2 regions of the Brachybacterium sp. sponge genome follow, and region 2 is predicted to be linked to the other one. Evidence: predicted binding sites of a transcription regulator. Region 2 holds the regulator's gene; the other holds the start of a gene.
What was found. The regulator LexA, encoded in region 2, represses DNA repair genes until DNA is damaged. The targets are predictions, from matches to a motif close to TCGAACANNTGTTCGA.

Region 1 (15,302 bases), on a different contig from region 2:
GGGGCCGCGGCGCTGCTTCGAGGTCGAGGTGACGACGCTCGGGCGGTGACGTTCGGCGGAACGCCTCCACAGGACGGGATCGGCTCTCTCCGTGAGCAGACCCCGTCGGCGGCACGGGGCGCACTGCCGCCGTCCGATCCGCATGGGGACCCCTCCCCATGGCCCCTGAAAGCCCATCGCCGTACATTCTGAATGGACAGCGATCGGCGCCGCATGGGGAGCGGAGCGGAGACGGGTGGAAGCGGAGGGAGCGGGGGGACGTGGAGTTCTTCGGAGCAGACACTGACCAGATGCGAAGCTGGTGCGATCGCGCAGACCAGAGCGCAGAGACGATGGCGGAGCTGCGCATGACACTGGATCAGCACGCGGGATTGATCGCATGGGTCGGCGAAGATGCCGATGTGTTTCGTCAGAAGTGGAATCTTCGAGGGGCAGAGCTCGATTCCCTGGCCGAGCGGCTCCGTGCGGAGGCCGAGGAGACGGCTGCTCATGCAGACGAGCAGGACCAGGCGAGCTCAGCTGACGGCGGATCTGCGTTGGGCGATGGGTCGAACGGGAATGCAGACGGTGGGGAGGGGGACTTTTCTCCGCGCGATCTGCCGGGGGAGCCGAGCACGGGCGACACGGGCAGGTACAAGGAGTTCGACGGCGAGATCGACCTGAGCGACGAGGCGCTGGACTCCAGCCACATCGAGCAGGGACAGCTCGGGGACTGCTGGTTCTTGGCAGGTGCCGGGGCGGTGGCGAACCGAGATCCGGACTTCATCCGTGAGCACATGCGGCAGAACGAAGACGGCACCTGGACCGTCACTCTTTACGACGACGGTGAACCAGTGGAGATCACGGTCGAACCTACTTTCCCCGAGAACGGCGCGGGAGCGCCCGACGGGGTGAACTGGCTCTCCGTCTATGAGAAGGCCGCCGCCGAGTACTTCGGGGGCGAATACTCCGAACTCTCGGGAGGGTTCTCCTCAGATGCCTTCGAGATGATCACGGGTCGCGAGGCGGAGAAGACCGGCGAAGGCGACTTCGCCGACCTCGAGGAGAAGCTGGCTGAAGGGCCGGTTGCCGTCGGCACCGAGAACAACGATGTCGGAGAGCGGGGTTGGAGAATCTGGGAGTCGGAGATCGATGAGGACAACATCGTGCCCAACCACGCCTACATCGTCGAGGAGGTCATCCCCGCGGATGATCCCCGCAATACTCATGGTGAACCGGTCGTCGTGCTGACCAATCCCTGGGGCCCCGATGGCGGGGAGCTCGACGACGTCCAGCGCGATGGCACGCTCACCCTCACGCAGGAGCAGTACCAGGAGAGCTTTGACACCACCTACTCGGTCGACATGGAGGACTGACGATGGCAGAGGGTGACGAGATGACGATCCTGCAGGGCGCGCAGCCACGGCTGCGCGGGGTCAGAGTAGGGGTCCATCGGGTCGGAGAACCCGGGGGTGTCGCCACGGCACGCCTGCTGCTGCGCGACGGTGATCGGCGTCGGAAGGTCGATCTGACCTACGCGAACCCGATCGATCTGCTCGGCCGGGGCACGATGGAGCTCGTGGCGGTCCACCGCCCGACCGCGGGGCAGGAGTCGGCAGCTGTCACCATCCGGCTCTGCGACTGAGAGACCGCCCGCCAGGGCCTGCGGACGTTCAGGCGACGACCTCGTCGGTGCATTCGGGCTCCGCGAGGTCCGCTGTGCCGTGGATGCTCACGTCGAGTTCGGATGCTTTCCAGGTGATCTCCAGGCGTGCGCCCTGCTCATCGGTGCTCGAGAGCTGGAGATGACCGCCGGCGACTTCGGTCTCTTCGAGCGGTGCGAACCCGCTGCCGACGATCGCCTGGGCGGCAGCGGCACGCACCGCATCCACCTTCGGCGCTCTGGCGACCGTAGCGGCGTCGGCGTCGCGGGCAAAGACTCGGCACTGCCCATCCTCGAACTGCGCGCTTCGTCCATCGAGCTCGATCGAACCTTCCTCGACGATTCCCTCAGTCTCCAGCGCGGCGGCGATGTCTTCGACGAGGGCGTCGTGGCCGTCGAGCGACTCGAGGGGGATCGAGGGGGTCGGGGAAGTGCAGGCACTCAGGACCAAGGGGGCGCTGACGAGTGCGATCAACGCCCCGATCGGGCGTGTCGACGGTCCTCGGTGGCATTCCCGGTGCGGCAGAAGCGTGGTCACGGACAGCACCCTAGTACCGGCTGCGAGCGAGGTCAGCGCAGAGGTGGGGCGGACGCCGAGGGACTTGCCGCTTCCGTCGGCTGCCGTTGCATTTCCGAGCCAGTGCGGAGTCGGACGGTGATCTCCTGATGTGGTGCTGTACGAAATGCGCTGATCCTGCCTCTCTCGCAGATCGACCGGCTGGGAGGCGATCCCAGCGTCCCGAATGACGTGCAGCATCGTCGCCTCTCCTCGCCAGCGCACTGCTATCCACAATTTCGAACTACTGATCAGTAGTAACAGGGAAGCTCTTCCTTGCGTCGAACAGATCTGCGAAAATGCAGACATGTCATTCGATTCTCACGGTGGGGCCGTGGAGCCTCCGGAGTCCGACGGGGAGTCCCGTCGGCCCGGTGGCGCGCCGAGCCTCGTCGCGGGGGTCGAGGAGCTCGTCGTCGACGGCATCGACGTCGTCCAGGCCAAGGCGGCGCTCGCACGGCTCGGGGAGCGGGGATCGGCCGATCTCGAGGCGCTCGACGCGCAGCGGACGATCGCCCTGCTGACGGAGCTGCGGATGCTCTCCGGCGCGGTGGCGGCGATCGCGGCGCGTGCCCTCGTCCGTCTCGAGGCGGCGGTCGCCGCCGACAGCCTCGAGCGCGGGGAGACGCCCCGGCAGGCGCAGAAGGTCGCGCGTGCGGAGGCTGCAGCTGCGCTGAAGAAGTCCACATCGGCCGCGGGGCAGAGCATGTCCTCGTGCAGGCGGCTCGTCCGCTCGATGCCCTGTGTGCTCCGGGCTCTCGCCCAGGGGCGGGCGATGCCCGCCGCCGGGCACCAGGTGGGTCGGGCGATGGGGCCGGCGACCCCCGAGCAGCGGGAGCAGGTGGACCGGATCCTCGGCGCGCATCTCGCGGACCTCGAGGACTGCGGACCGGGGGAGTGGGGCGACGAGGCCGCGCTGATCCTCCACGCGCTGGACCCCGAGGGCGCGGCCGCGCGTCATCGCGTGGCGCGCCGGGAGCGCAGCGTCACCGTGCGCCGTGGACGGCACGGCATGGCGACGCTGACCGCGCATCTGCCCGGCCTCGACGCCGCGCGGATCCGCAAGACGCTGTCGGTGGCCGCCGAGCGGGCGCGGGCCGACGGCGACCGGCGCGGTCACCAGCAGATCATGGCCGATCTGCTCGCCGACACGGTCCTCGGCCGCGGCGAGGGAGGCGAGCTGCCCGTGGTCGACATCGGCGTGATCATCACCGACCGCTCCCTGCTCGCGCCCGGCCATGCCGACGCCGCGACCGTGGAAGGACTCGGCGCGGTCCCGTACGAGCACATCCGCGAGGAGATGCTCCGCGCGCTCGAGCACCCGGACCCCGAGGTCGTCCTCGCGCTGCGCATGCTCTACGCGCACAGGGAGGAAGGCCAGCTCGTCGCCGCCGAGTCCCGGGCGCGGGCGTTCCCCGCCGGCCTCGGCCGCCTCCTCCGCTACGCGCACCAGACCTGCCGCGCCCCGCACTGCGACGCGAGCATCCGGCAGATCGACCACATCGTCCCCTGGGCGCAGGGCGGGCCGACGAGTCTCGACAACGGCAACGGGCTCTGCGCCGCCGACAACCAGAAGGAGGCGGCGGGCGCGACCGCCCGCGTGCTCACCGACGAGGACGGGACCCGACGCACCGTCGAATGGACCACCCGCTACGGACAGACCGCAAGGCGGCGCGGGGTGAATTTCGATCCCGTCGGCACGGCGCTGCGGAAGGCGGGAAGGACACCGGCGGTCCCGGACGTCTACGAGGGAGCCGCCGCGGAGCCCGACCAAGACGGGCTCACCCCGGTGCACCGACTCCTCGCGCTGCCGGAGCTCCGTGCAGTGGAGGCAGTGGAGGAGGACGGCGAGGTGCAGGCTGCCGAGGTGCGTCCCGAGGACGCGCGGCCTCTCGGCGAAGGGTCCGCTCCCGACGCGGAGCCCACGACGTCGCGACCACGGGGCACAGTGCAGCCGCATCCTCCCGCAGGGAGAAGAGCGGCCCGGGTGGACTACCTCGTGGTCCTGCCGCCCACTGGCTCACGCGCACGGCCACCGGAGCAGGACGCGGCCTGAGACCGAGCCGTCGGGACCTTCAGCCCAGCCCGGCCTCGAGCGTCCCCAGCAGGTGCTCGACGAACGCGGCGGGCAGGACCTCGTCGAGCAGCTCCACCGTCGGCCCCCGGCCCCATCGCCCCAGCTCGTCGCCGACGGTCTGACCGCGGGTCAGCGTCCCCGCGAGCTCGACGTCCACGGGGAGCGGCCGGGTGCTCGCGAACTCCCCGGTCAGGGCATGGGCGGTGACCAGCGGATCGTGCACGTGCGCGGTCCAGCCGAAGCCGTCGGCCTGGTGGAACTCGAAATAGAAGCGCACCGCGTCGGCGAGGATCCGCGCGACCGGATGTGCCGAGCGGGCGGCGAGGGCCTCGAGCCGCTCGAGCTCCGCCCCGGTGAAGACGATCTGCTCGGTCGCCTGCAGCGCGCCCAGCACCGGCAGCTGCGGCGCCGAGGCGAAGGCCGCGAGCACGCGCTGCGCCGCCTCGGGATCCACTGCGATGTTCCACTCGCTGGTCGCACCGGTGTTGCCGCGATGGTTGATCGCCCCGCCCATCACGTGCAGCCGGCGCAGCAGTCGCGGCAGCTCCGGCTCGATCTCGAGGGCGAGCGCGAGATTCGTGTGCGGTCCGAGGACCAGGCCGACCAGCTCCCCGGGCCGTTCGCGCGCCAGGTCCACCCACAGCTGCGCCCCCGAGCGGAGATCCTCCGTGCGCGTCGGCTCGGGCAGCACGGCGTGGCCGAGCCCGCCCGGGCCGTGGGTGTCGTCGGCGAACATCGGCGGCTCCACCAGCGGACGGTCCGCGCCGAGGGCGACCGGTGCGTCCAGGCCCAGCAGCTCCGAGAGCGCGAGGTTGTTGCGATGCACCGTCGCGGCCGGGACGTTCCCGCCGGTCGAGACGATCCCGGCGACCTCCGCGTCATCGCGGCTGGCGAGATAGGTCAGGGCGATCGCGTCGTCGATGCCGGTGTCGCAGTCGACCAGGAGGGGGAGAGTCATGGACCCAGCCTACGGAGGACGGGGCGCGTCGAGCCGAGGGTCGCAGAGGAGGGACGTGACCCTCGCTCGACGCCTCGACGCCTCGACGCCTCGACGCCTCGACGCCTCGACGCCTCGATCCTGCGAACGTCCGCCGGCTCTCCGGCGATCCTGTCGGGCGCGGCTGCCGTGCCCGCGCGACCGTCAGCCCATCGGCCCGAACAGGACGAACGCGAGGACGACGATGAGGAGCGCCCCCGGGATCAGCATGCTCCCCACCAGCAGTCGGGGCCGGCCCTCGGCGGAGTTCGCCCCGGCACGCAGGCCCTGGCCGATGAACCAGGCCGCGAGGACCAGATCGATCAGCGCCACGAGCAGGAGGACGACGAAGGGGGCGGTGTCCATGCACTCATCCCACCATGCTCCCCGGTGCGACAGAGGCCGCTTCCGGAATCCCTTCCCTCGGGACTCAGCAGGGCGGAGGATCTCTCCATGGCGCATCCGCAGATGTTCGACGACGGCGATCCGTGGCTCGAGCGCGTCCGGGAGATCGCCCTCGCCCTGCCCGGGGCGAAGGAGAAGATCAGCCACGGCCGGCCCGCCTTCCACACCGTGAAGGTGCACTGCTACTACGGCGGATCCCTCAAGGTCGACGGGGAATGGGTTCCTCATGAGCAGTCCGTGATGCTGCATCTCCCGCCCCGGGAACGGGCCGCGCTCGCCGAGGAGCCCCGCAGCTACGTGCCCGCCTATCTCGGCCCGTCGGGCTGGCTCGGCATCGACCTGGACGAGGCGACCGACCTCGTCGAGCTCGCCGAGCTGATCGAGGAGTCCTACCGCACCGTCGCCCCGGCGCGGCTGATCGCCGAGCTGGAGGCGCGGGAGGGCTGAGCTGCCGGAAGCGCCCGGGATCGCTCGCGCCGACTAGGGGCCGGGACGATAGGCCCCGGCGGGGCGGAGCCGGGCCGACGGTCCCGCGGGCCCGCGGCCGACTCAGCTCGGCGGCGTCGGCAGCTCCTGGAACGCCTCGAGCAGCGGCATGAGGTGCTCGCCGATCTCGACCTGCGCGAGCAGCAGCCCGATCGTCCCGTCGGCGTCGACGAAGAAGTCCGTGCCGTACCCGCCGGACCAGCCCCAGCGGCCGCGATGCTCCCCTCCGGTGACGACGCTGACCCCGAAGCCCCAGCCCGTCCCGTCCCAGAAGCCGGGATAGAACGAGTCGGGCCGCTTGACCTCGGCGGGCACCTGATCGGTCGTCATCATCGCGAGGTGCTCCGGGGAGAGCAGCTCCCCGTCCCGCAGCGCGCGCAGGAATCGCAGGTAGTCCGCCGCGGTCGAGACGAGCTCGCCGTGGGAGACGTCGAGCGACGGCTCGCCGACCAGCGGCCCGCCCCCGGCCGGCTCCGCCTCCGCCAGCTGCCCGTCCTCGACCGAGAAGGCCGGCGGCAGACGGTGCCGCTGCGAGAGGGGCACGAAGGACCCGGTATCGACCATCCCGAGCGGCTCGAACAGGTCCGCGCGCAGATGCTCCTCGAGGGACCTGCCGGTCGCCCGGGAGAGCAGGATCCCCAGCACCGAGAAGGAGTGGTGATACCGCCACACCCGACCCGGCCCGCCCACCAGCGGCAGCGCACCAAGCGCCGCGAGCCACTCGTCGGCCCCGAGCGACCACGGCGCCGAGCCCGCCTCGAGTCCGGACTCCGCCATCGCCCGTTGCAGCGGACCCTCCGCGGTCGCGATCCCGAGCCCGGAGGTGCAGGTCAGCAGGTGACGGAGCGTGATCGCGGTGGGGGAGGGGACGGCCTCGTCGAGGTCGGCGTCGGGGCGGGGGAGCACGCGCGGGGCGGCGAGCTCGGGGAGCCAGGGAGCGGCCGGGGAGTCGAGCGCGAGCACGCCCCGTTCGATCAGGCGCAGCGCCGCGACGGCCTGGATCGCCTTGGTCATCGACTGGATGCGCACGATCGCGTCGGCCGGGAACGCCGGGGCGTCGGAGTCGCCCGGTCCGCGCGGGGAGAGCCGCCCGCGGGCGATGGGCTCGGGATCCCGCCCGTGGGAGATGATCCCGCCGGGCACGGTGCCGGCGTCGATCGCGGACTCGAGCAGGCGGACGGCGGGCGAGGTCGGCAGCGACATGGACACAGAGTAGGGGGGCGGTCGACGGCGGGGACGGGACCGGCTGCACGGACCGGACCGCCGCCTAGACTCGGACCATGACCACCTTCGAGGACTTCGTGCTGCTGGAGCCGCGTGAGGTCCCGCTCGGCGGACCGCGCGGCATGACCGTGCACCGCACGCTGCCCGCCCGGCGCACCTCCCTCATCGGCGCCTGGTGCTTCATGGACCACTTCGGCCCCGACGACGTCTCCGCGACCGACGGGATGCGCGTGGCCCGCCACCCGCACACCGGGCTCGCGACCGTGTCCTGGCTGTTCGACGGGGCGATCACGCACCGCGACTCGATCGGCAGCCACGCCCTGGTGCGGCCCGGCGACGTGGACCTCATGGTCGCCGGCTCCGGCATCACCCACTCGGAGTTCTCCGCGAACGACACCACCGTGCTGCACGGCGTCCAGCTCTGGTACGCCCTGCCGGACCGCACCCGCTTCCGGGAGCAGGAGTTCCTCGTCCACACCCCGACGGAGGTCGCGACCGGCACCGCCCGCGCCCGCGTGGGCCTCGGCACGCTGCACGGCGTGGACGGCGACGGGGACCTGCTCGAGGACGCGAGCCCCGTCGTCACCGACACGGATCTCGGCATGGCCCAGCTCGAGCTGCGCGCCGGGAGCACGCTGCGGCTCGACCTCGACCCCGGTCACGAGCACGGACTGCTCGTGGACCGCGGCGCCGCGCGGCTCACGACGGCCCGCGGGACGGGACCTGCGACGGACGGGACGGGCGACGACCCGTCGGCCGGGTCGCTGGGCGCCGATGTCGCGCCGCGCGAGCTGATGGTCCTTCCCGACGACGTCGACCACCTCGAGATCGAGGCGACCGGCGACGAGGACCTCCGCCTGATGCTGCTGTCCGGGGAGCCCCTGGGCGAGGACATCATCATGTGGTGGAACTTCGTGGGCCGCTCCCACGAGGAGATCGAGGCGTTCCGCGCCCGCTACCAGGCCGAGATCGGCGTCGAGCTCGCGCTCGAGGACGCCCCGATCGCGCAGAGCGCCCGTGAGCGCGGGGGACTCGCCGAGGACGACGAGCAGTTCGGCCCCTTCGCCCCGCACACCCCCGCCGCGCTGCCCGCCCCGAGGCTGCCCGGCGGGCGCCTGCGCTCGCGCGGACGGCGAGGCATGCCCGCCTGAGCTCGACGCATGGGCCGCGCCCGCGCCTCCGAGGAACGCCGCACGGCCCGCCGTGCACCCGACGTCCCTGTCCTTCATCCCACTGCACGAGAGACCTCATGAACAGCACCGCTGCCCAGCCCGAGCCGACCGCCGAGCTCCCCGCCCCTGACCAGACCGAGCGGGTGATCCTGCGCGCCGCCCAGGAGCATGGCGAGATCGGCTGCCCCTGCGACATGCTCGTGATCGGGGATACGACCGGTGTGCTGACCGCCGAGGCGCTCGCGCTCGTCGCCGACCACCCCGGCGCGCGGGTCCTGTCCTGGACCAGCTCCCGCGCGGAGACGGACGCGCTCGCCGCGCTTCTGCCCGGTCCGCTCGAGGCCGGGCGCCTCGTGCTGCCGACGGATGCGGAGCCCGCCCCGCTCGAGGAGTTCGCGGCCTGGGCCGAGGCGCATCTCGCGCTGGCCCGTCTGCCGAAGTCCCTCGCGGCGCTCGAGGACCTCGCCCGACGCCTCGCGGTCATCGCGGCGCGCAGCGGACGGGACGACCTCACCCTCGTCGCCGGCGGCCGCGTCAAGCACATGACCCATTCCCAGAACGACACCCTCGCCGCCGTGTTCTCCGAGGTGCGCGGCTCGCGCGGACTGGGCAAGTCCCGCGCCCTCGTCGCCTCCGGCCCGCGCGCCGACGTCGACGCCGCGCAGCCCGCGACCGGTGAAGCGCGCGTCGCGGTGCGCGGTCAGGAGCAGGCGCTCGCGCTGCGGGGCCTCGGCGGCGTGTTCGGCGGGGCCCGGGCCGACGCCGGCTCCCTCCTGCTGCTCGAGGCGCTCGATCGAGCGGTCGTCGGCGGGGAGCTCGGGACGGGAGGCAAGCGGTCCGTCGCCGCCGCGGAGGACGGAGCCGGGGAGAACGGGATTGCCCGCACGGACGGGGACGCCGGCGACCGGCCTCTCGCCGTGGACCTCGGCTGCGGCAACGGCCTGCTCACCGCCTATCTCGCCGCCGCGCTGCCGGAGGCGCGGGTGCTCGGCAGCGACGACGACGCCGACGCGGTCGCCGCGACCCGTGTGACCCTCGCCGCCTCCGGACTGGACCGCGAAGGGGTGGAGGTGACCTGGGACGTCTCGCTCTCCCGGTGCGAGGAAGCCGGCGCCGACCTGGTGCTGCTGAACCCGCCCTTCCACGACGGCACCGTGGTCGACGCGACGCTCGTCCAGGGCCTCCTCGACGCCGCGGCCCGCGTGCTGCGTCCCGGCGGGCAGCTGTGGTTCGTGCACAACTCCCATCTGCGCTATCGGCCGGAGCTCGAGGCCCGCGTCGGTGCGGTCCGCCAGCGCGCCCGCGACCGCCGCTTCACGGTGCTGAGCGCGGTCAGGGCCTGACGGCGCAGGCTGGTCCGGGAGGGGAGGCTGCGGTGACGGGGCCTCGGCGCCGGCTCGCCGAGCGTCGCAGCGCAGTCCGCCGGGGATGACGAGAAGGGCGGGACCGCGAGGTCCCGCCCTTCACGTGTCGTTCACCGGCCTGGGCCGGCGAGGCGATGTCGCCGCTCAGGCCACCATGCTGCGCAGCACCGAGCTGAACATGGTCAGTCCGTCGGTGCCGGTGCGGGTGCCCGCGCCGGGCTCGTCGGGCCCGAAGCCGGGCTCGACTGCGTGCTCGGGGTGCGGCATGAGGCCCACGACGTTGCCCGCGGCGTTGGTGACGCCCGCGATGTCGTGGCGCGAGCCGTTGGGGTTCTGCTCGAAGCCGGCCGGGCCGTGGGTGGCGCCGGCGGCGTAGCGGAAGACCACACGGCCCTCGTCCTCGAGCTCGGCCAGGATGCGCTCGTCGGCCACGTACTGGCCGTCCTGGTTCTTCAGCGGCACCCGGATGACCTGGCCGGCCTCGTAGCCGGAAGTCCAGGCGGTGCGGTTGTTCTCGACGGCCAGCGGCTGGTCGCGGCAGATGAACGCGCGGTGCGCGTTCTTGATCATCGCGCCGGGCAGCAGATGCGTCTCGCAGAGGATCTGGAAGCCGTTGCAGATGCCGAGGACGGGCATGCCGCCGTTCGCGGCGTCGACCACCTTGTCCATCACGGGGGCGAAGCGGCTGATCGCCCCGGCGCGCAGGTAGTCGCCGTAGGAGAAGCCGCCGGGCAGCACGACCGCGTCGACCTCGTGCAGCGAGTCGTCGCCGTGCCACAGCGCGACCGGCTCGGCGCCGCCGAGCCGCACGGCGCGCAGCGCGTCGCGGTCGTCGAGCGTGCCGGGGAAGGTCACCACACCGATGCGCATCAGGCCGCGCCCTTCGCGGAGGGGTCCTCCACGTCGATCGAGACGACGTCCTCGATCACCGGGTTGGACAGCAGGGTCTCGGCGGCCTCGCGCAGGGAGGCGAGCACCTCGTCGGTGATCTCGCCCTCGACCTCGAGCTCGAACCGCTTGCCCTGGCGCACCGAGGCGATGCCCTCGAAGCCCAGACGGGGCAGCGCGGCGGCGACCGCCTTGCCCTGCGGGTCGAGGATCTCCGGCTTCGGCATGACGTGGACCACGACACGTGGCATGGGGGCACTCCTGAGGGGACGTGTGGCGCGCGCGGCGGCGTGCCGGGGGCTGGTGCTCGGGCACGGCCCGAGGGCCCCATCGTACCGAGGAACGCGGGGGCGCCGACGGGGCGCCCACGGCGGTGCCCTCACGAGCGGACGGCCCGACGCCCTGGCACGTCCCGGCCGACGGGGACTAGGTTCGAGGCACGCGACCTCGATTCCCGGGAGGACCCGATGAAGATCCGCCACCTCGTCCATTCCTGCCTGCTCGTGGAGACCGCCGGGCGACGCCTGCTCGTGGATCCGGGCGGCTTCAGCGCCGACGCGGTGCGGGGCCTGGGCGCCGAGGAGCTCGCGAGCCTCGACGCCGTGGTGATCACCCATCAGCATCCCGACCACGTCGACCCCGCGCTGCTGGGCGAGGTGCTCGCCGCCGCGTCCGACGCCGAGGTGATCGCCGAGCCGGAGACCGCCCGGATGCTCACCGCCGCCGATGCCTCCGACGGCGGCGTCGGCGAGGGGAGCGGCGGGCCCCTCGTCGCGCAGGAGCGGGTGATCGCGCTCGCGGCCGGGGAGGCGCACCGCTTCACGCCCGTCGGCGACCACCCGTCGCTGCGGCTCGAGGCCGTCGGCGGACGCCATGCGATCATCCACCCCGACATCCCGCGGATCGGGAACTGCGGGATCGTCCTGTCCGCCGGGGACGGGCCGCGGCTCGGCATCACCGGGGACTCCCTCGAGCCGGTCCCCGAGTTCCACGGCATCGACGTCCTCGCCTTCGCCGTCACGGCGCCCTGGTCGAAGATGTCCGAGACCATCGAGTTCCTCCGCGCCGTCGGCCCGCGACTCGCCCTGCCCGTCCACGACGCGGTCGCGAGCGACCTCGGACGACCGATCTACCTGCGCCAGGCCACGAACCTCGCCCCCGAGGGCACCGAGGTGCGGGACTGGCCGGAGGACGGCGTCGTCGAGGTCGCCCGGAGCTGACGGCGCCATGTCGCACCGGGCCGAGAGCGAGCGCCGCCTCGAGGAGGCGCTCACGGAGACCGACCGGCGACGGTTCCTCCCCGAGGAGCTGCGGCGGCTCGCCGGCGAGGATCGGCCCCTGCCGATCGGCCACGGCCAGACGAACTCCCAGCCCACGACGGTGCGGAACATGCTCACCCTCCTCGACGTGCGACCGGGGCAGCGAGTGCTCGACCTCGGCGCGGGATCGGGATGGACGACGGCGCTGCTCGCCCGGCTGTGCGGGCCGGGCGGGAGGGTGATCGGCGTCGAGCGGCGCGCCGAGCTGATCGGCGCGGCCCGGGCCGCGCTCGCCGGGACAGCGGACGCGGGGACCGCGGAGGCCGAGATCCGTCTCGCGCAGCCCGGCGTGCTCGGCGCGCCGCAGGACGCGCCGTACGACCGGATCCTCGTCTCCGCGCAGGCCGACGCCGTGCCGGAGAGCCTCGTCGCGCAGCTCGCGGACGACGGCGTGATGGTGATCCCCGTGAACGAGCGGATGCTGCGCCTGGAGCGTCACGGGGAGGACGTCGCCGCGAGCGAGCACGGCGCGTATCTCTTCGTCCCCCTCGTCGAGGATCCGCCGACGACCCGCTGACAGCAGCGCCGGACACGAGGCGCGTGCGCCGGACGGGACAGATAGGGTGCGGGGCGTGCACGGGAGTCCGGCAGGCCGGGCTGAGAGGGAGTACTCGAACTCCGACCGTAGAACCTGATCCGGATCATGCCGGCGCAGGGAGCTCCGCCGAGCGATCGTCGCCGCGCGCCCGTGCCCGTACGAAAGGCATGGACCGTGACCTCATCGCCCACCGCCCCCACCGCGCCCGCCCCCTCCGGCGACCCGACCGCGACCCCGCTCGGCTTCGGGGTCGGGGCCCGAGTCACCGCCGCCGTGATGAGCGAGGACTACGCCCGGATCCTCACCGATGCGCTCTCCCGGCTGGACCTCACCGGCCTCGTGCACGAGACCGGGGACGTCTCGACCTATCTCGGCGGCCACGAGACCCACCTCCAGCGCGCCCTGATCGACCTGGCCGAGGCGCTCGCCCGCACCGGCCACCACGCGACGCTCACCGTGCTGCTCTCGCGCGGCTGCCCCGGCGAGGTGGCCTGCGAGCTGCCCGGCGGCGCGGGCCCCCGCGCGACCGAGGTGCCGCAGCCGCGGAGCACCGGACGCTTCGCGAGCGCCGACTGGGCGCTCTATCCGCTGGCCGACGAGGTCGCCGTCGACGGCACCGCCCCCGATCACATGCGCGACATCTACGCCGCGATCGACCATGCGAAGGACCTCGGCACCTTCCGCGGCTCCGAGCACTTCGTCACCCGGCTCGAGGGCGACGCCGGCGACGTGATCGCGACCGCGCTCGCCGGCTGGCTGCTCGTCGGCCGCGGCGTCCAGCACGTCACCAGCCACCTCACCCTCTCGCTGAACAGCCCCTCGCACGAGGTGCGGGAGCTCGCCCCGGCGCAGGACGAGAACGCGGGGGAGGCCCGATGACCGCCCCCCGCCTCGCCCCTGACGCCGCCCCTGCCGGCACGTCCCGTCGCCGCACCCCGCTGAGCCTGCGCGAGCTCGTGCTCGTGGTGGTGCTCGGCGTCGTGTTCGGGTTCCTGTACTGGGTGTTCGTGCAGGCCTGGAACGGCCTGGCGATCGCGATGGGCCCGGCCGGGGACCTCGCCCAGCACCTCGTGTTCGGCTCCTGGCTGCTGGTGGCGCCGGTCGCGATCGCGATCCTGCGCCGACCGGGCGTGGGGATCCTCGCCGAGATGCTCGCCGCGGTCATCGAGGTGGTCTTCCTCGGCAGCCCCGTCGGCCCCCTGCTGCTGCTCTCCGCGGCGCTGCAGGGGATCGGCTCCGAGCTGCCCTTCGCCCTGACCCGATACCGCCGCTTCGGCTGGGGCGTGTTCGCCGCATCCGGCGCGCTCGGCGCGGGCCTGGTGTTCTTCTGGACCGCGTACCGGATGGGCTGGTACGGCCAGGACCTGCTCGCGCTCCGGCTCGGCGTGCAGGTGCTGTCCGGGATCGTGCTCGGCGGCCTGCTGGCCCGCGTGATCGTCCGGGCCCTCGAGCGCACCGGCGTGCTCGCCGACTTCGCGATCGGCGCCGCGGACGCGGCACGGATCCCCGAACGCCGTGTCCGCTGAGGCGCACGCCGCGGACGCGGCCCCGGCCCCGGTGCAGGGGCAGAGCGCCGAGCCTCTGCAGGCCCCGGAGCAGGAACCGGTCCCGGCCCGGCCACCGGCTCCCTCGGGCGGCCCCTGGGCGGCTCCCGCCGGCGACCCCCGGGTGGTGATGGCCGAGGGGCTCGAGGCGGTGCTGCCCTCGGGGGACGGCGTCGGCCCCTGGAGCGGGGAGATCCGTGCGGGCGAGCAGGTGCTGCTGCTGGGACCGTCCGGCTCGGGCAAGTCGACCCTGCTGCGGGTGCTCGCCGGGGCGATCCCGTCCCATCAGCGCGGACGGGTCACCGGCTCGGTGCGCCTCCGCGCCGACACGGCCGACGGACCGGCCGACGGCACGCCCGGAGGCCCGGTCGACGGCATGGCCGACGGTCCGGCCGATGGCCCCGCCGAGGGTGCGGGCGTGATCGACCCGGTGTCGGGCGGGGTCCTCGCGACCGCACCCGTGCTCGGGCATCTCGGCCAGGACCCGGTCGACGGGGTCTGCCTCCCGCTGATCGCCGACGACGTCGCCCTCCCGCTCGAGAGCGCCTGCACGCCCCCGGAGCGGATCGGGCCGCGGGTCCACGAGGTGCTCAGCGCGATGGGGGTGGGCGAGCTCGCGCATCGCTCCGCCGCGACCCTCTCCGGCGGACAGCTGCAGCGGGCCTCGCTCGCCGCCGCGATCGCCGCGCGGCCCCGGCTGCTCCTGCTCGACGAGCCCACCGCCATGCTCGACGCCGAGGGCGTGGCCGCGGTGCGGAGCGCCGTCGACGCCGCGACGGATCAGACCGGCTGCGCGCTGCTGCTGGTCGAGCACCGCCTGGACGACTGGGCGGGGGAGCAGGGCCTGGACGGGCTCCCCGCGCGGACCGTGGCGCTGGACCGCTCCGGCCGGGTGCTCGCCGACGGGCCGACGCGGGAGGTGCTCACCGCCCACGGACCCGCCCTGCGGGAGCAGGGGTGCTGGCTGCCGCGCGAGATCGAGGAGCGGATCGGCGCCCCCGAGCCCGTCGGGACCGTCTCCGTGCCCTCGGCGTCCGCGACGCCTCGCTCGGAGGTGCTGATGCATCTCCGTGACGCGACGCTCGGCCCGCCCGATCCGTCCGGTGAGGGC
Region 2 (15,302 bases):
AGGTGACCGAGCAGCTCGCCGCGCGCACCCGCGAGATCCTCGAGCGGCCCCGTCCCGAGCAGAGCGAGGAGCAGCGCGCCCGCGAGAAGGCGGTCGTGCACGAGTGCCGCTACCTGATGCGTCTGCTGTCCACGCGGCGCCGCTCCGAGGGCGAGATGCGCGGCCGTCTGGCCGAGCGAGAGGTGCCCGCGGACGTCGCCCACGAGACGATGGCCCGGATCGCCCGCGCTGACCTGATCGACGACGCCGCGTTCGCCCGCGAGTGGGTCCAGCAGCGCCGCGTGCTGCGCGCCCTCGGCGACGAGGCGCTGCGCCGCGAGCTCGAGGCGCGGCGAGTCGACGCCGAGCTGATCGAGGCCGCCCTCTCGGACGGGCAGGGCGACGAGGAGCAGCGCTGCCGCGAGCTGGTCCGCTCCCGCATCGACCATCGCGACCGGGAGCGGCTCCGGGAGGAGCGCGACGGCAGCCACCGCCGCCGGCTCTCCCGCCGGCTCGATGCGCTCCTGACCCGCAAAGGCTATCCGGGCGACCTCGCCGTCCACGTCATCGCCGGGGAGCTGCGCGCCGCGGCCGAGGACCCCGCCGCCTGAGCGCCTGCGCTCGGGCGGCGGGGCCCTCCGGCTCGTGCACCCGCGTCAGGACGCGGAGGCGGCCCCCTCGGCGGCGTCCTCCCGCTCTGCCCCCGGGGTGCCGTCGCCGCGGGAGCCGCGGCGCGCGATGAGCTGCATGACCACGGCCGCTGCGGCGAGCCCCATGCCCACCACGGAGACGACGATCTGCGGATAGACCATCAGCGCTCCGCCGAGCAGCAGCAGGATCCGCTCCAGGACGCTGGTCCGCCCGAAGAAGTAGCCCGCCAGCCCGGCCGAGATCACCATCATCCCCAGCACCAGGGTGACCAGCGCCAGGATCAGCTCGGCGATCGTCCCCTGCAGCAGCAGGGACGGCTCCAGGACGAACACGAAGGGGATCAGGAACGCCGCGATCGCGAGCTTGACCGCCGTGACCCCGGTCCTCATCGGGTTCGCCCCGGCGATCCCCGCGCCGGCATAGGCCGCGAGGCACACCGGCGGGGTGATGTCGGCGAGGATCCCGAAGAAGAACACGAACATGTGCGCCGCGATGACGGGGACATCGAAGTTGTTGATCAGGATCGGTGCCGCGATCGTCGCGGTGACGACGTAGTTCGCAGTGGTCGGCAGCCCCATGCCCAGGATCAGGCAGACGATCATCGTCATCAGCAGCACCAGCAGGAAGTTGCCCTGGGCGATGTCGATGATCGAACCGCCCAGCCGGCTGCCCAGCCCCGTGCTCGTGACGGTGCCGGCGACGATGCCGGCGGTGGCGCAGGCGGCGATCACCGGCAGCGCGGTGCGAGCACCCGCCTCCAGCGTCTGCACGATCCCGACGAAGCCCAGCCGTGTCGACTTCCGCAGGAAGCTCAGGACGAAGGCGGCGCCGATGCCCCACAGCGCCGCGCGCGCCGGGGAGAAGCCGTCCAGCATCATCCACACGATGATCACCAGCGGGATGATCAGGTCCGCCCGCGTCAGCAGGGACTTCCACGACGGGAGCATCGAGCCGGGCAGGCCGCCGAGCCCGTTGCGCTTGGCGTCGAAGTGGACCGAGAGCATGACGCCGAGGAAGTACAGCAGCGCGGGGATGATCGCGATGACAATGATCTCCGCATAGGGAACGCCCGTGTACTCGGCCATGATGAACGCGGCGGCACCCATGATCGGCGGCATGAGCTGCCCGCCGGTGGAGGCGGTGGCCTCGGTGGCCCCGGCGACGTGCGGCTTGAACCCGGCCTTCTTCATGATCGGGATCGTGAAGGACCCCGAGGCCACGGTGTTGGCGACCGAGGAGCCGGAGATCATCCCCTGCAGGCCGCTCGCGGCGACCGCGGCCTTGGCCGGGCCGCCGGTGAAACGCCCGGCGAGACGGAACGCGAGGTCGTTGAAGAACACGCCGATGTTCGTGCGGATCAGCACGACCGCGAACAGCAGGAACAGGAAGATGAAGGTCGAGGAGACCTGGATCGGGGTGCCGAACACCCCCGAGCGCGCGGTGAAGAACGTGCCGACCGCGTAGTTCTGCCAGCTCATCCCGTACACGAAGATCGAGTACACGATCGCGAGGGACGCGATGATCACGATCGGCAGCCCCACGCAGCGCCTGGTGGCCTCAAGGACCAGCAGGATCCCCAGGGCGGCGACGATGTAGTCGATCTCCCGGAACCCCATGATCTGCACCAGGTTGCTGGTCAGATGCCGGTACTCGACGACGATGTACAGGTTCGCGCCGAGCGAGAGGACCGCCAGGACCGCGTCGTACCAGGGCACCCCGTTCGTCAGGCTCACGCGCTTGTTGATCGGGTAGAGCAGGAAGATGATCGAGGTCGCGCCGCCGAGGTGGATCGCGCCCTGGATGAGGGAGGGGCGCGAGCCGAAGACCCCGGTGTAGAGGTGGAACAGCGTCAGCGCGATCGACAGTCCGCCCACGATCCAGACCCAGGCGCCGAGCCCGGTGCGGAAACGGCTCGCACTGTCGTGCTCCCGCAGCAGCTCCTCCGTCTGCTCCTCGGCCTCCTTCATGGACTCCGCGTCGAGCGGGACGTCGAGCGAGGAGTCCTCCGGCCGAGGAGCGGACGGGGTGTCGGCAGTGCTCATCTCAGAGGAGCCCCTGCTCCTGGTAGTACTTCTCGGCACCGGGGTGGAAGGGGACGTCGCCCTGGCCGAACAGGGCGTAGTCGTGCGTGATCAGCTCGCTCTGCGGGAGGGTGATCTGATCGGCGAACTCGAAGGTCGCCGCCGTGATCTCGTAGGCCACCTCGGGGCTGACCTGGCTGGTCGAGGCGACCAGCGCCGCGGCGACCGACAGCGTGGTCAGCGGCTCGGTCACGAAGTCGTAGGCGCCGGGCTCGATCGTGTAGACCTCGTACAGGGACCCGTCGGCGATCTCCTGCGCCGTGTCCTCGTCGAGAGAGAGCAGCGTGACCTCGTTCGTGGCGGCGAGGTCGCCGAGCGATCCGGTCGGGGTGCCGACCACGAAGATCGAGGCGTCGATGTTGCCGTCCCGCAGGAGGTCCAGCGAGCTGGAGAAGTCCTGCTCGAAGGGCTCGTAGTCGCCCTCGGCGATCCCGTAGGCGGCGAGGATCGCGTCGGAGACCGCACGGGTGCCGGAGCCGACGTCGCCCACGGCGATCCGCTTGCCCTTGAGATCCGCGACCGACGCGAAGCCGCCCTCGGTCAGCGTCACCATGTGGGCGGCCTCCGGGTAGAGCGCGGCGATCCAGCCGAGGTTGTCGACCTGCGCGCCCTCGAAGTCGGCGGAGCCGGTGACCGCGGCGTTCGCGGTGTCGGACTGCGCGATCCCGAGCTGCCACTCGCCCTGGAAGATCATCCCGATGTTCTCGACCGAGGCGCCGGAGTCGGTGTAGTTGACGGTGATGCCCTCGATGTTGTCCTGGTAGATGCTCGCGTACTCGCCCCCGAGCGGGTAGTACACGCCGGCGGTGCCGCCGGTGCCGAAGGTGAGGTCGGTGACGAAGTCGCCCTCGCCGCCCTCGGCGGGAGCCCCGCCCTCGCCCCCTCCGGATCCTCCGTCGTCGCCGCACGCGGCGAGCACGCCGGCTCCCAGGATCGAAGCGCCCAGGGCGGCAAAGCTGCGTCGTCGCATTCGCATGTCTACTCCTCGTCGGGGTCGTCACCGGGGAGCAGGCACCGATCGGACAGCTGTGTCTAATCGGCCTCCCCGCAGGTCATGCCCACCCTAGGTGCTCGTGGCATGAGGACGGTCACTTCATGGTGATCGTTTCCGCCCTGTGACCTGTGGGGCCCGCCGCACCGTGCGCCGTACCCTGGATCCACTATGTCTCTCACCGCCCCCGCCCCGCAGCGCGGCACCTACCAGGTGCGCACCTTCGGCTGCCAGATGAACGTGCACGACTCCGAGCGCCTCACCGGCATGCTCGAGGGCTCCGGCTACATCGCCGCGCCGAAGGACGCCGATCCGCGCCGCGGCGAGGTCGACGTGATCGTGTTCAACACCTGCGCGGTCCGGGAGAACGCGGACAACAAGCTCTACGGCACCCTCGGCGGGCTCCGCCCCGGCAAGGACGCGAACCCGGGGATGCAGATCGCCGTCGGCGGCTGCCTCGCGCAGAAGGACCGCGCCGCGATCGTCGAGCGCGCCCCGTGGGTCGACGTCGTCTTCGGCACCCACAACATCGGCTCGCTTCCGGTGCTGCTGGACCGTGCCCGCCACAACGCCGAGGCGCAGGTCGAGATCCTCGAGTCGCTCGACGTCTTCCCCTCGACGCTGCCCACCCGGCGCGAGTCCGCCTATGCGGCGTGGGTGTCGATCTCCGTGGGCTGCAACAACACGTGCACCTTCTGCATCGTCCCCTCCCTGCGCGGCAAGGAGAAGGACCGTCGCCCCGGCGACGTCCTCGCTGAGGTGCGCGACGTGGTCGACTCCGGCGCCATCGAGGTGACGCTGCTGGGCCAGAACGTGAACTCCTACGGCGTGGAGTTCGGGGACCGCGGCGCCTTCGCGAAGCTGCTGCGCGCCTGCGGCGACGTCGAGGGCCTGGAGAGGGTGCGCTTCACCTCCCCGCACCCGGCGATGTTCACCGACGACGTCATCGACGCGATGGCCGAGACGGACAACGTCATGCCTCAGCTGCACATGCCGCTGCAGTCCGGCTCCGACGACGTGCTGCGCCGGATGAAGCGCTCCTACCGCTCCAAGAAGTTCCTCGGCATCCTGGACCGGGTCCGGGAGCGGATCCCTGAGGCCGCGATCACCACCGACATCATCGTCGGCTTCCCCGGCGAGACCGAGGACGACTTCCAGCGCACCCTCGAGGTGGTCGAGGCCTCCCGCTTCTCCAGCGCCTTCACCTTCCAGTACTCCATCCGCCCCGGCACCCCCGCCGCGACCATGGAGGACCAGATCCCCAAGGAGGTCGTCCAGGAGCGGTTCGAGCGGCTCGTCGCCCTCCAGGACCGCATCGCCCACGAGGAGAACCTGGCCCAGGAGGGGCGCGGCGTGGAGATTCTCGTCGCCGAGGGCGAGGGGGATCGCGACGCCGAGACCCGCCGTCTCTCCGGCCGCGCCCGCGACCACCGCCTGGTGCACTTCTCGCTGCCGACGGACCTGCCCGAGGCGCAGCGCCCCCGCCCCGGTGACCTGGTCACCGCCACGGTCACCCATGCCGCGCCGCACTACCTCATCGCCGACAGCGCGCTCGAGGCGGGCACGCCCCCGAGGCCGGGGGACCCGCGCTTCTCGGTGCGCCGCACCCGCTCCGGCGATGCCTGGGAGGCGGGCGTGCAGGGCCTGGACGCGGGCGGCTCCTGCGGCACCGGCCACGGCGGGGCGGCGCCGGCCGGACCGGTCACACTCGGAATGCCGAGCCTGCGCCGCGGCTGAGCCCGCCGACGGCCGAGCCCGCGGCTGATCGGGCCCGCCGCAGGTGGTCCCGGGAGTCGGCCGGCGCCGTCGGCCGCACACCTCCGCACACACAGGAGCCGGGGCCCTCGCGATCGCTCGCGAGGGCCCCGGCTCGTGGTGCACGGGAGGCGGACCTCAGGTGTCGAGGTCGTCGAGCTCGGCGCCGAGGCGCTCCTCCAGGCTGTGGAAGAAGGCGATCACGGTGCTGAGTCCGCACTTGATCGCGCTGTCGATCTGGGAGTCGAGGGCGCCGGCGCGGAAGTCCGCGGCCAGCTCGCCGTAGACGCCGAGGAGACCCTCGGACTCGCGGCGCACGTAGACCTTCGGCCAGATGCGGTTCATGTTCCACTCGTTGCAGAGCTTGACCATCTCGACCTTGCGCGAGACGTCCACCGAATGGCTCCAGCGGCCGCGGGTCTGCAGCACGCCGAGGTCCTCTCCGGTGAGCATGAACTGGAAGCGGTAGTCGTCGAAGCGAGCGCGGACGATCTCCGCGTGCTCATCGTCCTCGACGAAGGCATAGCCATGGCGCGTGAGGCTCTCCTCGAGCCTCGCCATGGTCACAGGGGCCAGACCAGTGGCCGAGTCCGTCCTGACAGGGGACTCGTTCGGTGCAGTCACTTCCCACCTCGGGCGTTGGACGTAGGGCCTGGCAGGCGTGTCCGTGCCAGGATCGCCGATCACCCTACTCCCTCCACCGGGGAACAGGGCAGGGCCCGTGCCACGGGGAGCCCGGTGACACCTCCCACACGACTACAGTGCGGGCTGTGGAGCACAGCGCGCAGGACCCCGCCCCCGCCTCGGCGGCGACTCCGCTGATCGCCGTGGTAGGCGCGACCGCGACGGGCAAGTCGGACCTCGCGATCGCCCTGGCCAGGCAGCTCGACGGCGAGGTGATCAACGCCGACGCCCTCCAGCTGTACCGCGGCATGGACATCGGCACCGCGAAGGTCACCCCCGAGGAGCGCGCCGGGGTGCCCCATCACCTGCTGGACGTCCTCGAGGTCACCGAGGAGGCCAGCGTCTCCGCCTATCAGCGCGACGCGCGCGGGGCGATCGCCGCGATCCGGTCCCGGGGCAGGACCCCGATCCTGGTCGGCGGCTCCGGGCTGTACGTGCGCGCCGTGCTCGACGACATCGAGTTCCCGCCCACCGACGCCGCCCTCCGCGAGCGCCTCGAGCAGCGCATCGCGCAGGAGGGGACGGCGGCGCTGCACCGCGAGCTCGCCGCGAGCGACCCCGAGGCCGCCGGGATCATCGGCCCCCGCGACGCCCGCCGGATCGTGCGCGCCCTCGAGGTCGGCACCCTCACCGGGCGTCCCTTCACCGCGTTCCTGCCGCGCCCCTTGTACGCCGACGCCTCCACCGTGCAGATCGGGTTGCGCCGCGACCGCGCCCTGCTCCACGAACGGATCGCCGTGCGCGTGGACCGCATGGTCGAGGCCGGACTGCTCGAGGAGATCCGCGCGCTGCGGGAGAAGGGACTGGACCGCGGACTCACCGCACGCCGGGCGATCGGCTACGAGCAGGGCCTGGCCGTGCTCGACGGCACCCTCGACTGCGCCCAGGCGATCCAGGACACGGTCACCGGCACCCGCCGGCTGGTCCGCAAGCAGGACACCTGGTTCCGCCGCGATGCGCGCGTGCGCTGGCTCGACGCGGACGAGGACCCGGGCGGCTCCTCACTCCTCCGTCGGGCGCTCGCCGTCCTCGAGACGCAGGACACGGCGGCCGACGGGGCCCGGCCGTAGGCTTCCTCCATGAGCGCACCCCTCGCCTTCACCAAGGGCCACGGCACCGAGAACGACTTCGTGATCCTCGACGACCCCGACGGCCGGCTCGAGCTGGATGCCGTCCGCGTCGCCGCGCTCGCCGACCGCCGGGCCGGGATCGGCGGCGACGGCGTGATCCGCGCCGTCCGCTCCCGCGCCGCCGAGATCGACGCCACCGCCGACGCGCCCGAATGGTTCATGGACTACCGCAACGCCGACGGCTCGATCGCCGAGATGTGCGGCAACGGGGTCCGCGTGCTGGCCGCGCACCTCCAGCGGGCCGGGCACGTGCGCGAGGACCGCTTCGCGATCCTCACCCGGGCCGGCGTGCGCACCGTCGAGATCCTCGAGCGGCCGACGGGCCCCGGCGCGCCCTGGCAGGTCCGCGTCGGCATGGGCGCCTCGCGCACGGTCCCGGAGGCGCGCACGGTCGAGATCGCCGGGCTGCGCCTGAGCGCGACCGACGTCGACATGGGCAACCCCCACGCGGTCGCCTTCCTGCCCGCGGACGTGGACCTCGACGGCCTCGATCTCTCCCGCCGACCCGCCCTGGCCCCGGAGCCCGCGGAGGGGGCGAACATCGAGCTGGTCAGCGAGCGCGGTCCGCACCACGTGGCGATGCGCGTCCACGAGCGCGGGGTGGGGGAGACCCGCTCCTGCGGCACCGGCGTCGCCGCCGTCGCGGTCGCCGCGGCGCTGCGCGCCGGGGACGGGTCCCGCACGCCGTGGACGGTGGACGTGCCCGGCGGACGGCTCGAGGTGGGCTGGACCGAGGAGGGGGAGGTCACGCTCAGCGGCCCCGCCCAGCTGGTCGCCGACGGGACGACCCTGCTGAGCGACTGATCGACTGATCGCCTGAGGGCCTGAGCGGCTGGCCCCCGGTCACCGGTGCGCGGCGGCGGGGCGGGAGCGCTGCCGCCGAATCGTCAGCTCTCGGGACCGATCTCCAGCACCCGGAAGCCCTTCGCGCTCGCCGCCTTGCCGACCTCGCGCTCGGGCAGCAGCTCGCCGAGCCAGCGCGCGAGCGGGTCGGCGCCGAGGTTCTTCCCCACCACCAGCGCGGCGGTGCCCGTCGGCCGCAGACGCGCCGTCCACTCGCGCAGGAGATCGTGCAGCGCCGGCTTCCCGATGCGGATCGGCGGGTTTGACCACAGGGTGTCCACGGCGAGATCCCCGGGGACCTCCTCCGGCGCGAGAACCCGCAGGTTCTCCACGCCCGCACGACGAGCGTTCTCGGCGGTGAGCTCCCGGGCCCGCTCGCTGACGTCCACCGCCCACACCTCGACCCCGGGATGCAGCAGCGCCGCTGTCAGCGCTATCGGCCCCCAGCCGCAGCCGAGGTCCACCAGCGTGCCCCCTTCCGGGGGCTCCGCGACCTCGTCGAGCCGGTCCAGCAGCACCGCCGTCGCCTTGTCGAGCCCGTGCCCGCTGAACACGGCGGAGGAGGAGACGAGGTCCAGGTCCCGCCCGGCCAGACGCACCGGCAGCGGGAATCGACGGTCCGGGGCGGAGGGGTTCGCGGTGAAGTAGTGCTCGTCCACCCCCGCAGGATACGGAGCCCCGGCCCCTGACGGCGACGCACGGCGCCGCGGCCCGCGCCCTGGACCCGGGCGTGCCCCCGTGCTCGTGGGCGTGATCCGACCGTGATCCGGCTCCGCCCAGCGCAAAATCCCTCGACCCGGCCGACGGGACGTGGGATTCTGGGACGACCTCTTCACCCGACCCTAAGGAGTGCCCCGATCGTGCCCATCGCCTTCCATCCCGAACCCGATTCCGACCTCGACGTCGACGGGACCAGCACGGGAAGGACCGGGGCCGTCGAGCACTCTCCCGCAGCGGAGGACCCCGCACCCGCCGGCCCCCGTCGCGACCCGCTCACCGAGCGGATCCTCTCCCGCGGCGACGCCTCCGCCCAGGCCACCACCTTCTCCTCGGAGGCCGACGGCGAGCAGTACGACCTCGCCGACCGCCAGGCGCTGCGCCGCGTCGCCGGGCTCTCCACCGAGCTCGAGGACGTCTCCGAGGTCGAGTACCGCCAGCTGCGTCTGGAGCGCGTGGTCCTCGCGGGCCTGTACACCAGCGGCAACGCCGACGAGGCCGAGACGAGCCTGCGCGAGCTCGCCGCGCTCGCCGAGACCGCCGGCTCCGAGGTGCTCGACGGGATCCTCCAGCGCCGTGCCCACCCCGACCCCGCGACCTTCCTGGGCAAGGGCAAGGCCGCCGAGCTCGCCGACATCGTCGCCGAGTCCGGGGCGGACACCGTGATCGCCGACGGCGAGCTCGCCCCCGGCCAGCGCCGTGCCCTCGAGGACATCGTCAAGGTCAAGGTCATCGACCGCACCGCCCTGATCCTCGACATCTTCGCCCAGCACGCGAAGTCCCGGGAGGGCAAGGCCCAGGTCGAGCTCGCCCAGCTCGAGTACCTCCTGCCGCGACTGCGCGGCTGGGGCGAGTCCATGTCCCGCCAGGCCGGCGGCCAGGTGGGCGGCGCCGGGGCCGGCATGGGCTCCCGCGGCCCGGGCGAGACGAAGATCGAGCTGGACCGCCGTCGCATCCGCGACCGGATGGCGAAGCTGCGCCGCGAGATCCGGCTCATGGCCCCCGGACGCGAGGCGCAGCGCGCCGACCGCCGCCGCCACCAGGTGCCGGCCGTCGCGATCGCCGGCTACACCAACGCCGGGAAGTCCTCCCTGCTGAACCGGCTCACCGGGGCCGGGGTGCTGGTCGAGAACGCGCTGTTCGCGACCCTGGACCCGACCGTCCGCCGCGCCACCACGCCCGACGGGCGCGAGTTCACCTTCGCCGACACCGTCGGCTTCGTCCGCCACCTGCCCACGCAGCTGGTCGAGGCGTTCCGCTCGACGCTCGAGGAGGTGGGCGACTCGGACCTGCTCCTGCACGTCGTGGACGCCTCCCATCCCGACCCCGAGGGGCAGGTCACCGCGGTCCGCACCGTGCTCGGCGAGATCGAGGGCTTCGACGTCCCCGAGATCGTCGTGCTGAACAAGGCCGATCTCGCCGCGCCCGAGACCATCGCGCGCCTGCGCAGCCAGGTCGAGGTCAGCGCCGTGGTCTCCGCCCGCACGGGGGAGGGGATCGAGGAGCTGCGCGAGCTGATCGCCGAGCGACTGCCGCGCCCCGCGGTCGAGGTCGACGTGGTCGTGCCGTACTCGCGCGGCGACCTCGTCTCCCGCGCCCACACCACCGGGGAGGTCCTCGCCGAGGAGCACCTGATGGAGGGGACCCGCGTGCACGCGCTCGTGGACGAGACCCTCGCCGCGGAGATGGACGCCTCGTCCTGACTCCGCGGCGCGACGGATGACCCCGGAGCCCCGACGATCCGGTGCCGCGGGTGCCCCGGGGGCGCCGAGGCCCCGGGCGGCGGGAGATCGGGCACACCGGGGTGCGCCTCGGCGGGTCCCGTCTCCCGCGCGGATACGCTGATCCGATGACCTCCGCACCCGAGCATCCCGTCGCCCCGGCGGCGGCCGACGTCCCGCTGTCGGACCTGATGGATGCCGCGGTCTCCGCCGTCGGAGGCTCTCCCCGCCCCGGCCAGCAGACGATGGCGGAGGCGGTCGACCTGGCGATGTCCGGCGGCCGGCACCTCCTGGTCCAGGCGGGCACCGGCACCGGCAAGTCGCTGGGATATCTGGTGCCCGCGATGCGGCACGCCCTGGTCACCGGACGCCCCGTGGTCATCTCCACGGCGACGATCGCGCTGCAGACCCAGATCGTGCGCAAGGACCTGCCGCGACTCGCGGAGGCGCTCGCCCCGCACCTGCCGCGCACCCCCACCTTCGCGCTGCTCAAGGGACGTGCGAACTACCTGTGCAAGCACAAGATCGCCGGCGGCTATCCGGTCGACATCGAGCCCGGCGCCCTGTTCTCCGAGGCGTCCTCGGACCCGTCCCGCACCGGCGGCGAGAAGCTCGGCACGCAGGTCAAGCGCCTGCGGGAATGGGCGGAGGAGACCGACACCGGCGACCGCGACTCCCTCGAGGACGCCGTCTCGGACCGTGCCTGGCGCCAGGTGTCCGTCACAGGGAACCAGTGCATCGGCACCTCCTGCCCGATGGTCCAGGACTGCTTCGCCGAGCGCAGCCGCGAGGTCGCGCGCGAGGTGGACGTGGTCGTGACGAACCATGCGCTGCTCGCGATCGACTCCTTCGACCGCCACGGCATCATCCCCGAGCACGACGTCGTCGTCTTCGACGAGGCCCATGACCTCACCGCACGGGTCACGAGCGCTGTCACCGAGATCCTCAACCCCGGCATGCTCCGCGGGGCGGTGCGGGACCTGCGCGGCCTCGGCGTCGCGGCGACCGCGCTGGACGACGCAGGGGAGGAGCTGCGCGCCGCGCTCGAGCTCGCCCCCGACGGGCGCGTGCTCGGGGACCTGCCCGATCAGCTCGCCGACGCCGTCGGCCACGTCCGCGTCGAGGCGCGCACCGCCCACTCGGACGCGAAGGACGCCGGCGACGACTCCTCCGCCGGGGCGCGCAAGACGGTGCGGGCGAACCTGCAGGAGATCATCGACGTGTGCGAGCGCCTGACCGACCCGGGCGAGGACGACGTCGTCTCCGTCTCCCGCGGGCAGGCGACCGGCCGGGCCTCGCTGCAGGTCGCGCCGCTGAGCGTGGCGGCGGCGATGCGCGGCGCGATCCTCGAGGACCGCACCGCGGTGCTGACCTCCGCGACGCTCGCCCTCGGCGGCCGCTTCGAGCCGGCCGCCGGGGAGGTGGGCCTCGCCCGCCGCGGACGGGTCGCCGAGGACGAGATCCCCGCCGCCGAGGACTCCGGGGCCTGGGCGGGCATCGACGTGGGCAGCCCCTTCGACTACCGGCGCCAGGGCATCCTCTACACTGCCCGCCATCTCCCGCAGCCGGGCCGGGACGGCCCCTCACCGGCGATGCTGGACCACCTCACCGAGCTGGTGGAGGCCTCGCGCGGGGGAGCGCTGTGCCTGTTCTCCTCGCGCCGCGGCGCGGAGATCGCCGCTGAGCACGTCCGCGCACGGCTGGACCTGACCGTCGCGGTGCAGGGCGAGGACTCCATGGCGAACCTCGTGCGCACCTTCCGGGAGGACGAGGACGCGAGCCTGTTCGGCACGCTCACGCTGTGGCAGGGCGTGGACGTCTCCGGCCGCTCGCTGCGCCTGGTCACCATCGACCGGATCCCGTTCCCCCGCCCGGACGACCCGCTGATGTCGGCCCGGCAGGAGCGGATCGCCCAGCACGGCGGCAACGGCTTCATGGCCGTCGCCGGCCAGCACGCCGCGCTGCTGCTGGCCCAGGGGGCGGGGCGGCTGATCCGGCGGGAGACGGACCGCGGGATGGTCGCCGTGCTCGATCCGCGGCTGTCGACGGCGCGGTACGGCTCGTTCCTGCGCGAGTCGATGCCGCCGCTGTGGCCGACGGCCGACCCCGAGGTCGCCCTCGGCGCGCTCCGGAGGCTCGCCGCGGATTCCTGAGGCTCGCCGCGGACTCCTGAGGCGCGCGAGCCCGGGCGCTCAGACGGAGCGCAGCACCGCGACGACCTTGCCGAGGATCTCGGCGTGGTCGCCGAGGATCGGTGCGAAGGCCGGGTTGTGCGGCATCAGCCAGACGTGGTCGTCGCGCTGCACGAAGGTCTTCACCGTCGCCTCGCCGTCGATCATCGCGGCGACGATCTCACCCTTCTCCGCGGTGCTCTGCGAGCGGACCACGACCCAGTCCCCGTCGCAGATCGCGGCGTCGATCATCGAGTCGCCGACCACCTGCAGCAGGAAGAGGTCCCCGCCGCCGACGAGGCGCTCGGGAAGGGTGAAGACGTCCTCGACCTGCTCCTCGGCGGTGATCGGGATGCCGGCGGCGATCCGGCCCACCAGCGGGACGCTCACCGAGCTGCCGCCGGGCTCGATCTCCACGGGCGGCGCGGGGGCGTCGTCGGCCTCCGGCATCACGACCTCCATCGCGCGCGGGCGCTTGGGGTCACGGCGCAGGAAGCCCTTGCGCTCGAGGGTCTGCAGCTGGTGGGCGACGGAGGACGAGGAGGTCAGGCCCACGGCATCGCCGATCTCGCGCATCGACGGCGGGTAGCCGCGGGTGGCGACGGCCTCGTTGATCGTCTCCAGCACGAGGCGCTGACGGCGCGTCAGACCGGCCGTGCGCTCGTCGGCCGGCGCGTCGCCGCGCGCCCGGGTCGGCTTGGGGGTGCTCGGCGTCATCGTGCGGCCTCCTGGCGTCGTCTGTCGGACCCATCGGGTTCCGTTGTCCTCGTGGCCCAGCGTAGGGCGGCACGCGGCGGATGCCAAACATGTGTTCGATGTTCCTCTTGCGTGTCGCGAGCGCTGCGGGCTACAGTCGCACAGAGATTCGATCGAACAGGAGTTCGGAGATGCGTACCCACACCGCCACGGTCCTTCCCTTCCCGCGGCAGGACGAGCAGGCCCGCGAGGTCGTCGCTCGACCGCGTGTTCGACTCGAGCCGACCCGCCGCGGCCGGCGCCTCCTCACGGGCGTCGCCTTCCTGCTCGGCCTCGCGGTCGCCGCGATCGCCCTCCTCGCGCTCGACCTCCCCGCAGCCCTCGCCGGCACCGAGCCCGCCCAGCCCGCCGTGATCACGGTCGAGACGGGCGACACGCTCTGGGACTACGCCGCCGAGCATGCCCCCGAGGGCATGGACGAGGCCGAGTTCGTCGACGAGGTCCGCAGCCTCAACCACCTGCCCACCGGGCGGATCACTGCCGGTCAGCAGCTCGAGCTGCCCGCGGCGGAGGATGCCTCGCGCTGAGCGGGGGTCGTGCCGGTACCCTGAGCGGATGCACTGTCCGTTCTGCCGCCACCCCGATTCGCGCGTCGTCGACTCGCGCACGTCCGACGACGGCGCGACGATCCGGCGTCGCCGTCAGTGCCCCAGCTGCTCGCGACGCTTCTCCACCTCGGAGACCGCCTCGCTGTCGGTCCTCAAGCGGTCCGGGGTGAGCGAGCCCTTCAGCCGGGCGAAGGTCATCTCCGGCGTCCGCAAGGCCTGCCAGGGCCGTCCGGTCAGCGACGATCAGCTGGCCCTGCTCGCCCAGCGGGTCGAGGAGACCATCCGGCTCAGCGGGCAGGCGGAGATCGACGCCCACCAGGTGGGCCTGTCGATCCTGCAGCCGCTCCAGGAGCTGGACCTCGTGGCCTACCTGCGCTTCGCGAGCGTCTACCAGGACTTCGACTCCCTCGACGACTTCGAGGCCGCGATCGCGCGACTGCGCGCCGAGCGCTCCCAGGTGCAGGGAGCGACCTCCGGGGGCGGCGCGACGGGCTGAGCGCCGCCGGCCGTCTGCACGGATCCGGGGAGATTCCTGGACCTGGTGCAGGAGGGGGTCGGACTGTGCTTAAGATATTCCTCGTGCACCGACGAGGTGCACACCAGATCGGCGGTCGTGGAGGGGAAGCCACGGCCGCCGATCGCCGTCCCGGGGCGCTGAGGTCCCGGCGGCGCCGGCGAAGGGGTCAGCCCGCCATCCCGGCCGGGAGCTCCCGGGCATGGACCACCCCGAGATGCTGCGTGGAGCGCGACATCGCGACGTAGAGGTCGCCCGCGCCGTGCGCGTCGATCAGCTCCGCCGGCTCCACGATCACCACGATGTCGAACTCCAGGCCCTTCGCGTCCTGCGCCGTCATCACGGCGACCTCGTCGTCGACCCCCGCCGAGCCGATGCCGACCGTCGGCACGGACTCGAGGGAGCCGATCGCGGCGGCGAGATCGCGGAGGCGCTCGGCCGCGGCGATCACGGCGATCCGTCCCGGCAGGCGCTCGTGCACGCGGCGCACCGCCTCGGCGCTGCGTGCGGTGAGCTCGGCGGGGGAGACCAGCTCGAGCAGCGGGTCCTCGTCACCGTCCCGGACCGAGCTGACCTCGGTGACCGGCAGCGAGTGGGCCTGCGCCATCGCGACCGCGCGGTCCATGATCCGGCGCGGGGTGCGGTAGTTGACGGTCAGGTGCTCCACCTGCAGCCGGTCCTGGATGTACGGGGACAGCGCCGGGGTCCACGAGTCGGTGCCGCCGGCGGAGGAGGTCTGCGCGACGTCGCCCACCACGGTG

Region 1: a site for LexA is predicted at 2,480-2,495, ahead of A4A78_RS07185 (HNH endonuclease signature motif containing protein). Genes of this name have one in related genera too.

Annotation. Positions count from the first base shown of each region.
Region 1 covers NZ_LRMP01000001.1:1,627,746-1,643,047, forward strand. Annotated here, with positions in the region: gene A4A78_RS07165 (MaoC/PaaZ C-terminal domain-containing protein) at 1-49, shown strand, start outside; gene A4A78_RS07170 (C2 family cysteine protease) at 348-1,355, shown strand; gene A4A78_RS07175 (hypothetical protein) at 1,376-1,624, shown strand; gene A4A78_RS07180 (hypothetical protein) at 1,653-2,180, opposite strand; gene A4A78_RS07185 (HNH endonuclease signature motif containing protein) at 2,506-4,254, shown strand; gene A4A78_RS07190 (nucleoside hydrolase) at 4,274-5,233, opposite strand; gene A4A78_RS07195 (hypothetical protein) at 5,417-5,617, opposite strand; gene A4A78_RS07200 (MmcQ/YjbR family DNA-binding protein) at 5,705-6,103, shown strand; gene A4A78_RS07205 (serine hydrolase) at 6,206-7,345, opposite strand; gene A4A78_RS07210 (pirin family protein) at 7,423-8,517, shown strand; gene A4A78_RS07215 (class I SAM-dependent methyltransferase) at 8,616-9,881, shown strand; gene purQ (phosphoribosylformylglycinamidine synthase subunit PurQ) at 10,047-10,772, opposite strand; gene purS (phosphoribosylformylglycinamidine synthase subunit PurS) at 10,772-11,041, opposite strand; gene A4A78_RS07230 (MBL fold metallo-hydrolase) at 11,258-12,010, shown strand; gene A4A78_RS07235 (protein-L-isoaspartate O-methyltransferase) at 12,018-12,626, shown strand; TPP riboswitch at 12,676-12,784, shown strand; gene A4A78_RS07240 (YkoF family thiamine/hydroxymethylpyrimidine-binding protein) at 12,822-13,526, shown strand; gene A4A78_RS07245 (ECF transporter S component) at 13,523-14,173, shown strand; gene A4A78_RS07250 (ATP-binding cassette domain-containing protein) at 14,163-15,302, shown strand, end outside.
Region 2 covers NZ_LRMP01000002.1:701,217-716,518, forward strand. Annotated here, with positions in the region: gene A4A78_RS11195 (regulatory protein RecX) at 1-590, shown strand, start outside; gene A4A78_RS11200 (TRAP transporter permease) at 636-2,672, opposite strand; gene A4A78_RS11205 (TAXI family TRAP transporter solute-binding subunit) at 2,674-3,687, opposite strand; gene miaB (tRNA (N6-isopentenyl adenosine(37)-C2)-methylthiotransferase MiaB) at 3,874-5,439, shown strand; gene A4A78_RS11215 (YbjN domain-containing protein) at 5,596-6,018, opposite strand; gene miaA (tRNA (adenosine(37)-N6)-dimethylallyltransferase MiaA) at 6,228-7,211, shown strand; gene dapF (diaminopimelate epimerase) at 7,221-8,075, shown strand; gene A4A78_RS11230 (class I SAM-dependent methyltransferase) at 8,159-8,773, opposite strand; gene hflX (GTPase HflX) at 8,975-10,534, shown strand; gene A4A78_RS11240 (ATP-dependent DNA helicase) at 10,681-12,705, shown strand; gene lexA (transcriptional repressor LexA) at 12,745-13,440, opposite strand; gene A4A78_RS11250 (LysM peptidoglycan-binding domain-containing protein) at 13,611-14,006, shown strand; gene nrdR (transcriptional regulator NrdR) at 14,035-14,523, shown strand; gene A4A78_RS11260 (ATP-binding domain-containing protein) at 14,711-15,302, opposite strand, start outside.